Linked DNA regions of Duganella dendranthematis. The protein of the gene in region 2 interacts with the protein of the main gene of each other region in a pairwise test. Links are inferred from orthologs where the notes say so. Each region holds a gene or a part of one and is shown on either strand. Other genes may lie near its edges.

Region 1 (3,055 bases), 4.1 Mb from region 2 along the record:
ATCTCGTCAAAGAAGGTCTCCACCATGTCCTTGGCCTCACGCTTGTTCAGGCCGACCTGCTCGAACAACAGTTCGGCCAGTTCCGCCTTGGTCAGCGTGGGCAAATCTTTTTCAGCATCCTGGCGCACTTTGGCAACCTGCATGGCCCGGTGCAGATCGGCAGCCAATGCGGATTGGAGTACGGCGGAATCAACGTCGTTGTTATTAATTTTCCAGCCCTGCCTTATATCAAAAATGAACAAGTCCGGCGCAGGCCGGACTCCCTATTAGTCAAAAATGCAATACTTACTAGCGCAGACGCGCACCATGTTTCTGCTTGGCGGCATCGCTGGCGGCAGCCATGACGGCTTCGACCACATCGTCTTGCAGCGTGTTTTGAGTATCTTGCAAGCTAAAGCGGAAAGCAAGCGATTTTTCGTCTGCCTCCAAACCTTTACCACGATATTCATCAAACAAAACAATGGCTTGCACAATTTTTCCCTGAGGAATTGTTTGCAAAGCATCATTGAATGCGTCCAGCAAATCCTGCGCTGGAATCGTTTGCCTGACGACCACCGCCAGGTCACGGGTCGCACCCGGGAACTTGGAGATCTCATCATACTTTGGCACTGGACGTTGCTGCAAGGCAAGCGCATCAAGTTCGAACACAATCGGTGCATTGGGCAGCTCGTATTTCTGCAACCAGCGTGGATGCAGTTCGCCGAGGAAGCCAATGACGTTACCATTCAGCAACACATGAGCCGAGCGGCCTGGGTGCAGCGCCGGGTGTTCGGCCTTGACGAAACGCAGTGCCAGCGGCGCGAACAGGTGCTCCAGGTCGGCCTTGACGTCGAAGAAGTCGATGGCGCGGGTGTCCTGGCCCCATTGCTCGTCCGAAGCTGGGCCGTAGGCAATGCCGGCCACGCGTTTCGGCTGGTGATAGCCGGCCACGGTCAGCGGGCCGTCCGGCACACTGTCGTCACGCTGGTAGATGGCGCCGATTTCAAACGCGCGCACCCGGCTGGCCTTGCGGTTCAGGTTGTAGCGCACATTGGCCACCAGGCTGCCGACCAGGGTCGAACGCATCACGCTCAGCTGGCTGGCGATCGGGTTCTGCAGCTTGATCGGATTGCTGTTGCCGCCGAAGTCCTGCTCCCACTGGGCTTCCACGAAGCTCATGTTGACCACTTCCTGGTAACCCAGGTCGGCCAGCTGGTGGCGCACCGCAAACAGCGAACGGGTGTTTTCCGGCGCAATGATCATGGTGTTGGCAGCCACCGGCGCCACGGTCGGGATGTTCTCGAAGCCGTAGACGCGCGCCACTTCCTCGATCAGGTCTTCCTCGATTTCAATGTCGAAGCGGTACGACGGCGACGTTACCGAGAACACGCCATCGGCCAGCGTGAACGGCAGCGCCAGGCGGGTGAAGATATCCGCGATAACCTTGTCGTCCAGCGCCACGCCAATGACTTTCTGCGCGCGCGCGGTGCGCAGTTGCACCGGCTCACGCTTCGGCAGGTTGACGATCTGGTCGTCCACCGGGCCCACCTGCGTGTGGCTGGTGCCGCAGATTTCCACCAGCAGCGCGGTAATGCGCTCGATGTGCTCAACAGTGGTCGCATAATCGACGCCACGCTCGAAGCGGTGCGCCGCATCGGTCGAGAAGTTGTACTTGCGGGCGCGGCCCTGGATGGCGTTCGGCCACCAGAATGCTGCTTCCAGATAGATGTTTTGGGTGTCCAGCGAGACGGCCGTGGCGTCGCCGCCCATGATGCCGGCCAGCGATTCGAGTGCCTGGTCGTCGGCGATCACGCCCACCCATTCGTCGACCTGGATGGTGTTACCGTTGAGCAGCTTGAGCGATTCGCCCTTGCGGCCCCAGCGCACGTCCAAGCCGCCGTGGATCTTGTCCAGGTCGAACACATGGCTCGGACGGCCCAGTTCCAGCATCACGTAGTTGGAGATGTCCACCAGTGCCGACACCGGACGCTGGCCGCTGCGCTCCAGGCGCTGCTTCATCCAGTCCGGCGTGACCGCCTTGGCGTTCAGGCCACGGATCACGCGACCCGAGAAGCGGCCGCACAGGTCCGGCGCCGAAATTTTCACCGGCAGTTTTTCGTCGAGGTTGACGGTGGCCGCACGGAAGGTCGGCACCATCAGTTCGACGCCGGTCAGCGCCGACACTTCACGCGCCACGCCCAGCACCGACAGGCAGTCCGCCTTGTTGGGGGTCAGCTTGATGGTGAACTTGAGGTCGTTCAGCGCATAGTAATCGCGGAAATTCTGGCCGACCGGCGCATCGTCCGGCAATTCCAGCAGGCCGCTGCCCTCTTCCGACAGTTTCAGTTCCTTGGCCGAGCACAGCATGCCTTGCGATTCGACACCGCGCAGCTGGCCTACCTTGATTTCAAACGGCTTGCCATCGGCGCCAGGCGGCAGCACGGCGCCGGCCATTGCGCACACCACTTTCAGGCCCGGACGCACGTTCGGCGCGCCGCAGACGATGGTCAGCAAGGTGCCGGTGCCGACGTCCACTTCGCAGACGTTGAGGCGGTCGGCGTTCGGGTGCTTGGCCATTTCGCGCACGTGGCCCACGACCACATTCGAGAACGGCGGCGCGACCGGTTCGACTTCTTCCACTTCCAGGCCGGACATCGTCAGCAGATGGGCCAGTTCGTCCGACGTCATCTTCGGATCGACCATGGTACGCAGCCAATTTTCAGAGAATTGCATATTCGTTCTTTCTAGTTATCGCGTCGCTCCTGCGACAGCAGGAGCCCATAGAACGCGAGCTCAGCATGGATTCCCGCGTGCGCGGGAACGACGATCATCGTTAGTTGAACTGCTTCAGGAAACGCAGGTCGCCTTCGTAGAACAGGCGTAGGTCGTTGATCCCGTAGCGCAGCATGGTCAGGCGCTCCAGGCCGGAGCCGAACGCGAAACCAATGTACTTCTCAGGGTCCAGGCCAAAATTGCGCACCACCGATGGGTGCACTTGGCCCGAGCCGGACACTTCCAGCCAGCGGCCTTTCAGCGGACCGCTACCGAACGCAATGTCGATCTCGGCCGACGGTTC
Region 2 (4,493 bases):
TCGGCCGCCTGCGCGGAACAGCACAGCAGCAGGCCGGCCAGTAATCGGTAACCCATAAAAAAAATCCCCCAGGCAAAAATGCACTGGGGGATTCTACTATCAATTTGATAACGTTGATTTACACTACAGCGCCATCGGTTTCGTCTTTTTCCTTGATCGGCTTGATCAGGTCTTCGCGCTTCACGCCCAGCCACATGGCGACAGCGGCGGCCACGAACACCGACGAGTAAATGCCGAAGCAGATACCGATCGTCAGCGCCATGGCGAAGTAGTGCAGCGTCGGACCGCCCAGGAACAGCATCGACAGCACCATCATCTGCGTACAGCCGTGGGTGATGATGGTGCGCGAGATGGTCGAGGTGATCGCGTTGTCGATCACTTCATGCACCGACGCCTTGCGCTGCTTGCGGAAGTTTTCGCGGATCCGGTCGAAAATCACCACCGACTCATTGACTGAGTAGCCCAGCACAGCCAGGATACCGGCCAGCACGGTCAGCGAGAATTCCCAATGGAAGAAGGCGAAGAAGCCGAGAATGATCACCACGTCGTGCAAGTTGGCGATAATCGCGGCGACCGCGAATTTCCATTCGAAGCGCACGGCCAGGTAGATCATCACGCCGATAATCACCATCACCAGCGCGTTGAGGCCATTCTGGGCCAGCTCGTCGCCCACCTGCGGGCCGACGAATTCCACCTTCTGCAAACCAACCAACTCGGCGCCGGCGGCGTCCGAGCAAGCCTGCTTGACCACGTGCTCGCCTTTGCCGGTGACGGTGTCGATCTGCTTCATAGCGCCGCTTTCGGCCTTGCACAGCGCATCGTACACCTTGGCCGAAGCGGCGTTGGAGGTGATGCCCTTCACCACCGGCAGACGCAGCATCACGTCGTGGGCGGTGCCGAAGCCGGTGGCTTCAGGCTGCTCGTAGCCGATGCTTTCCAGCGTATGGCGGATCCGTTCCAGGTTGGCCGCGTCCTTGTATTTCAGCTCCATCACGGTGCCGCCGGTGAACTCCACGGAGAAGTTCAGCGGACGGGTGATCAGGAAGAACACGGCCGCGACGAAGGTCAACGCCGAAATAGCGTTGAACACCAGCGCGTGGCGCATGAACGGAATGTCTTTTTTAATGCGGAAAAATTCCATGCTCAGTGCCCCTGGTTATTTCTGACCCGGTACCCAAACGGTACCGATGGCGATCGATTGCAGCTTTTTCTTGCGGCCGTACCAGAGGTTGACCACGCCACGCGAAACAAACACGGCGGAGAACATCGAGGTCAGGATACCCAGCGTGTGCACCACGGCGAAGCCGCGGATCGGGCCGGAGCCGAACACCCACAGCGCTACGCCGACGATCAGCGTGGTGACGTTGGAGTCGATAATGGTGGCCCAGGCGCGGTCGAAGCCAGCGGAAATCGCCTGCTGCGGCGACGCGCCGGAACGCAGCTCTTCCCGCACACGCTCGTTAATCAGCACGTTGGAGTCAATCGCCATACCCAGCGCCAGCGCAATCGCGGCCATGCCCGGCAGGGTCAGGGTCACTTGCATCAGCGACAGGATGGCCAGCAGGAACAGCAGGTTGCAGGCCAGCGCGAACACGCTGAAGAAGCCAAACATCATGTAATAGACGATCATGAAGATCGCGATGGCCGCAAAGCCGTACATCGTCGAGTGGATACCCTTGTTGATGTTCTCGGCGCCCAGTGCAGGGCCGATGGTGCGTTCTTCGATGATGTCCATCGGCGCCGACAGCGCGCCCGAGCGCAACAGCAGCGCCAGTTCCGCCGCGTTTTCCGCCGTGCCCATGCCGGTGATCTGGAAGCGGCGTCCCAGCTCGGACTGCACGGTGGCCACCGACAGCACTTCGCCCGGCTTGCCCTTCTTCTCGAACAGCACCATGGCCATTTTCTTGCCGACGCGGTCGCGGGTGGCGTCCAGCATGCGGCGGCCGCCGTCGCCATTCAGTTCCAGGCCCACGGCCGGCTGGTTGTTCTGGTCGAAGCTGGCCACGGCGCTGGAGATGTAATCGCCCGTCAGCACCACGTCCTTGTACAGCACCACCGGAACGGCTTTACCGACGGTGAACAGTTCCGAGTTGAACGGAATCGCTGCCGACAGTTCGGTGCCTGGCGTGATCGTTTCGTCGACCATGCGCACTTCCAGCGTGGCGGTGCGGCCGATCACGGCGCGAGCGCGCGCCACGTCCTGCACGCCTGGCAGCTGGACCACGATGCGGTCCGGACCTTGCTGCTGGATCACCGGTTCAGCCACGCCCAGCTCGTTGACACGCTTGGACAGGGTGGCGATATTCTGCTTGACGCCGTCATCCACGGTTTGCTTCAGCGCGGCCGGTTTCAGGGTCATCACGGTTTTCAGGTCGCTGCCGTCGCCGGAATCGGCGAACAGCAAATCGGTCATCTCGCCGCTCAGTACAGCCTTGGCCTTCTGGCGGGTGGCGTCGTCGCGGAACTTGATTTCGATGGTGTTGCCGACCTTGTCGATACCGGCGTGACGCACGTTCTTGTCGCGCAGGATAGAGCGCGATGCAGCCTGCATGCCCAGCACACGCTTGTTCAGCACGGCTTCGCTGTCGACCTGCATCAGGAAGTGCACGCCGCCGCGCAAGTCGAGGCCGAGGTACATCGGCAGCGCGTGCAGGCTTTGCATCCATTTCGGCGTATCGGCCTGCAGGTTCAGCGCCACCAGGTAGGTGGGATCTTCCTGATCGGTGTTCAGTTCTTTTTCCAGCACCGATTTGGCGTGGAACTGAATGTCCGGGGTGGCGAAGCGCACCCGTACCGAGGCGTAGTTGCCGGTGCCGTCAAAGGCGATGCCGTCGTTGGCGATGCCGGCCTTGGTCAGCACATCGGCCACCTTGGCGGTCATGTCCGAGCTCATCTTGACGGTCGACTTGCCGCTGGTGACCTGCACCGCCGGCGATTCGCCGAAGTAGTTCGGCACCGTGTACAGCGCACCCAACAGGATGGCCACCACGATTACTATGTATTTCCAGACTGGATAACGATTCATATAGCTCTAACGTTCAATGGAGACGTCAAAAGGCCCGCGCAGACGCGGGCCCGGGGGAATTACAGGCCTTTCAGCGTGCCGTTTGGCAGCACCATCGTGATCGAGTTCTTTTGCACCACCAGCTCGGCGCCGCTGGAGATTTCCAGGGTCACGTACGCGTCGGAGATCTTGGTGATCTTGCCCAGCACGCCGCCGGCGGTCACCACTTCAGCGCCCTTGGTCAGCGCTTCCATCATGGCTTTTTGTTCCTTGGCGCGTTTTTGCTGAGGACGGATCATCAGGAAATACATGGCCACGAACATCAGAATCAGGAAACCATACTGGCCCAGGAAGCCACCGCCGCCGCCGAGGGCTTCGAGTGGGTTGGATTGAGCATAAGCATTGGAAATGAAGAAGGACACTGGTGACTCCGATATCTATAGTTTAAAAAACAGCGCTGTATTCTAGCACTGGCAGAACGGCGTTACGACTTTTACACCCCACGCGCGCGATCGGCGTGGAATTGCTGCACCCACGCCGGGAAACGGTCGGCGTCCAGCGCATCGCGCATCTGCTGCATGATGTCCAGGTAGTAGTGCAGATTGTGGATGGTATTCAGGCGCGCGCCGAGGATTTCCTGCGTACGGTTCAGGTGGTGGTGATAGGCGCGCGAGAAGTTCTTACAGGCGTAGCAGGAGCAGGTCGGGTCGAACGGCTCCTTGTCTTCCTTATAACGGGCGTTCTTGATCTTGATGTCGCCGTAGCGGGTGAAGATCCAGCCGTTGCGGGCGTTACGGGTCGGCATTACGCAGTCGAACATGTCGACGCCGTTGGAAACGCCCGCCACCAGGTCCTCCGGCGTGCCGACACCCATCAGATAGTGCGGCTTGTTGGCCGGCAATTTCGGGCCGACGTGTTGCAAGATGCGCATCATGTCTTCCTTCGGCTCGCCGACCGACAGGCCGCCGATGGCCAGGCCCGGGAAGTCGATTTCTTCCAGGCCGGCCAGCGATTCATCGCGCAGGTTCTCGAACATGCCGCCCTGGACGATGCCGAACAGCGCGTTCGGGTTCTCGCCGCGGTGGAATTCGTCGTGCGAACGCTGAGCCCAGCGCAGCGACATGCGCATCGACTTGGCCGCTTCGTCCAGCGTGGCCGGGCGCTTGTCGATTTCGTACGGCGTGCATTCGTCGAACTGCATGACGATGTCGGAATTGAGCACGCGCTGGATCTGCATCGACACTTCCGGCGACAGGAACAGCTTGTCGCCATTGATCGGCGAGTTGAAGTGCACGCCTTCCTCGGTAATCTTGCGCATCGCACCCAGCGAAAACACCTGGAAGCCGCCGGAATCGGTCAGGATCGGCTTGTCCCAGCCCATGAAGTCGTGCAGGCCGCCGAACTTGGCCATGACGTCATTGCCCGGACGCAGCCACAGGTGGAAGGTATTGCCGAGGATGATCTGGGCGTTGATTTCCTTCAGCTCCAG

What was found. The genes of interacting proteins can lie anywhere in the genome.
Region 1: the proteins of secD (region 2) and pheT interact in binary tests that used the Escherichia coli proteins (3 or more experiments, as listed by UniProt). The link is inferred for Duganella dendranthematis from one-to-one orthologs.

The regions. Positions count from the first base shown.
Region 1 is NZ_CP051684.1:6,055,798-6,058,852, forward strand. It holds pheT (phenylalanine--tRNA ligase subunit beta), read right to left. Parts: upstream 2,713-3,055; coding sequence 289-2,712; downstream 1-288. Other genes in the region: HH213_RS27705 (integration host factor subunit alpha), read right to left, coding at 1-143; pheS (phenylalanine--tRNA ligase subunit alpha), read right to left, coding at 2,813-3,055.
Region 2 is NZ_CP051684.1:1,955,145-1,959,637, forward strand. The notes cover bases 592-3,541. They hold secD (protein translocase subunit SecD), read right to left. Parts: upstream 3,026-3,541; coding sequence 1,157-3,025; downstream 592-1,156. Other genes in these bases: secF (protein translocase subunit SecF), read right to left, coding at 592-1,141; yajC (preprotein translocase subunit YajC), read right to left, coding at 3,085-3,426; tgt (tRNA guanosine(34) transglycosylase Tgt), read right to left, coding at 3,498-3,541. Also shown: HH213_RS09095 (hypothetical protein), read right to left, coding at 1-56; more of secF, read right to left, coding at 119-591; more of tgt, read right to left, coding at 3,542-4,493. UniProt on the Escherichia coli protein: Part of the Sec protein translocase complex. Interacts with the SecYEG preprotein conducting channel. SecDF uses the proton motive force (PMF) to complete protein translocation after the ATP-dependent function of SecA.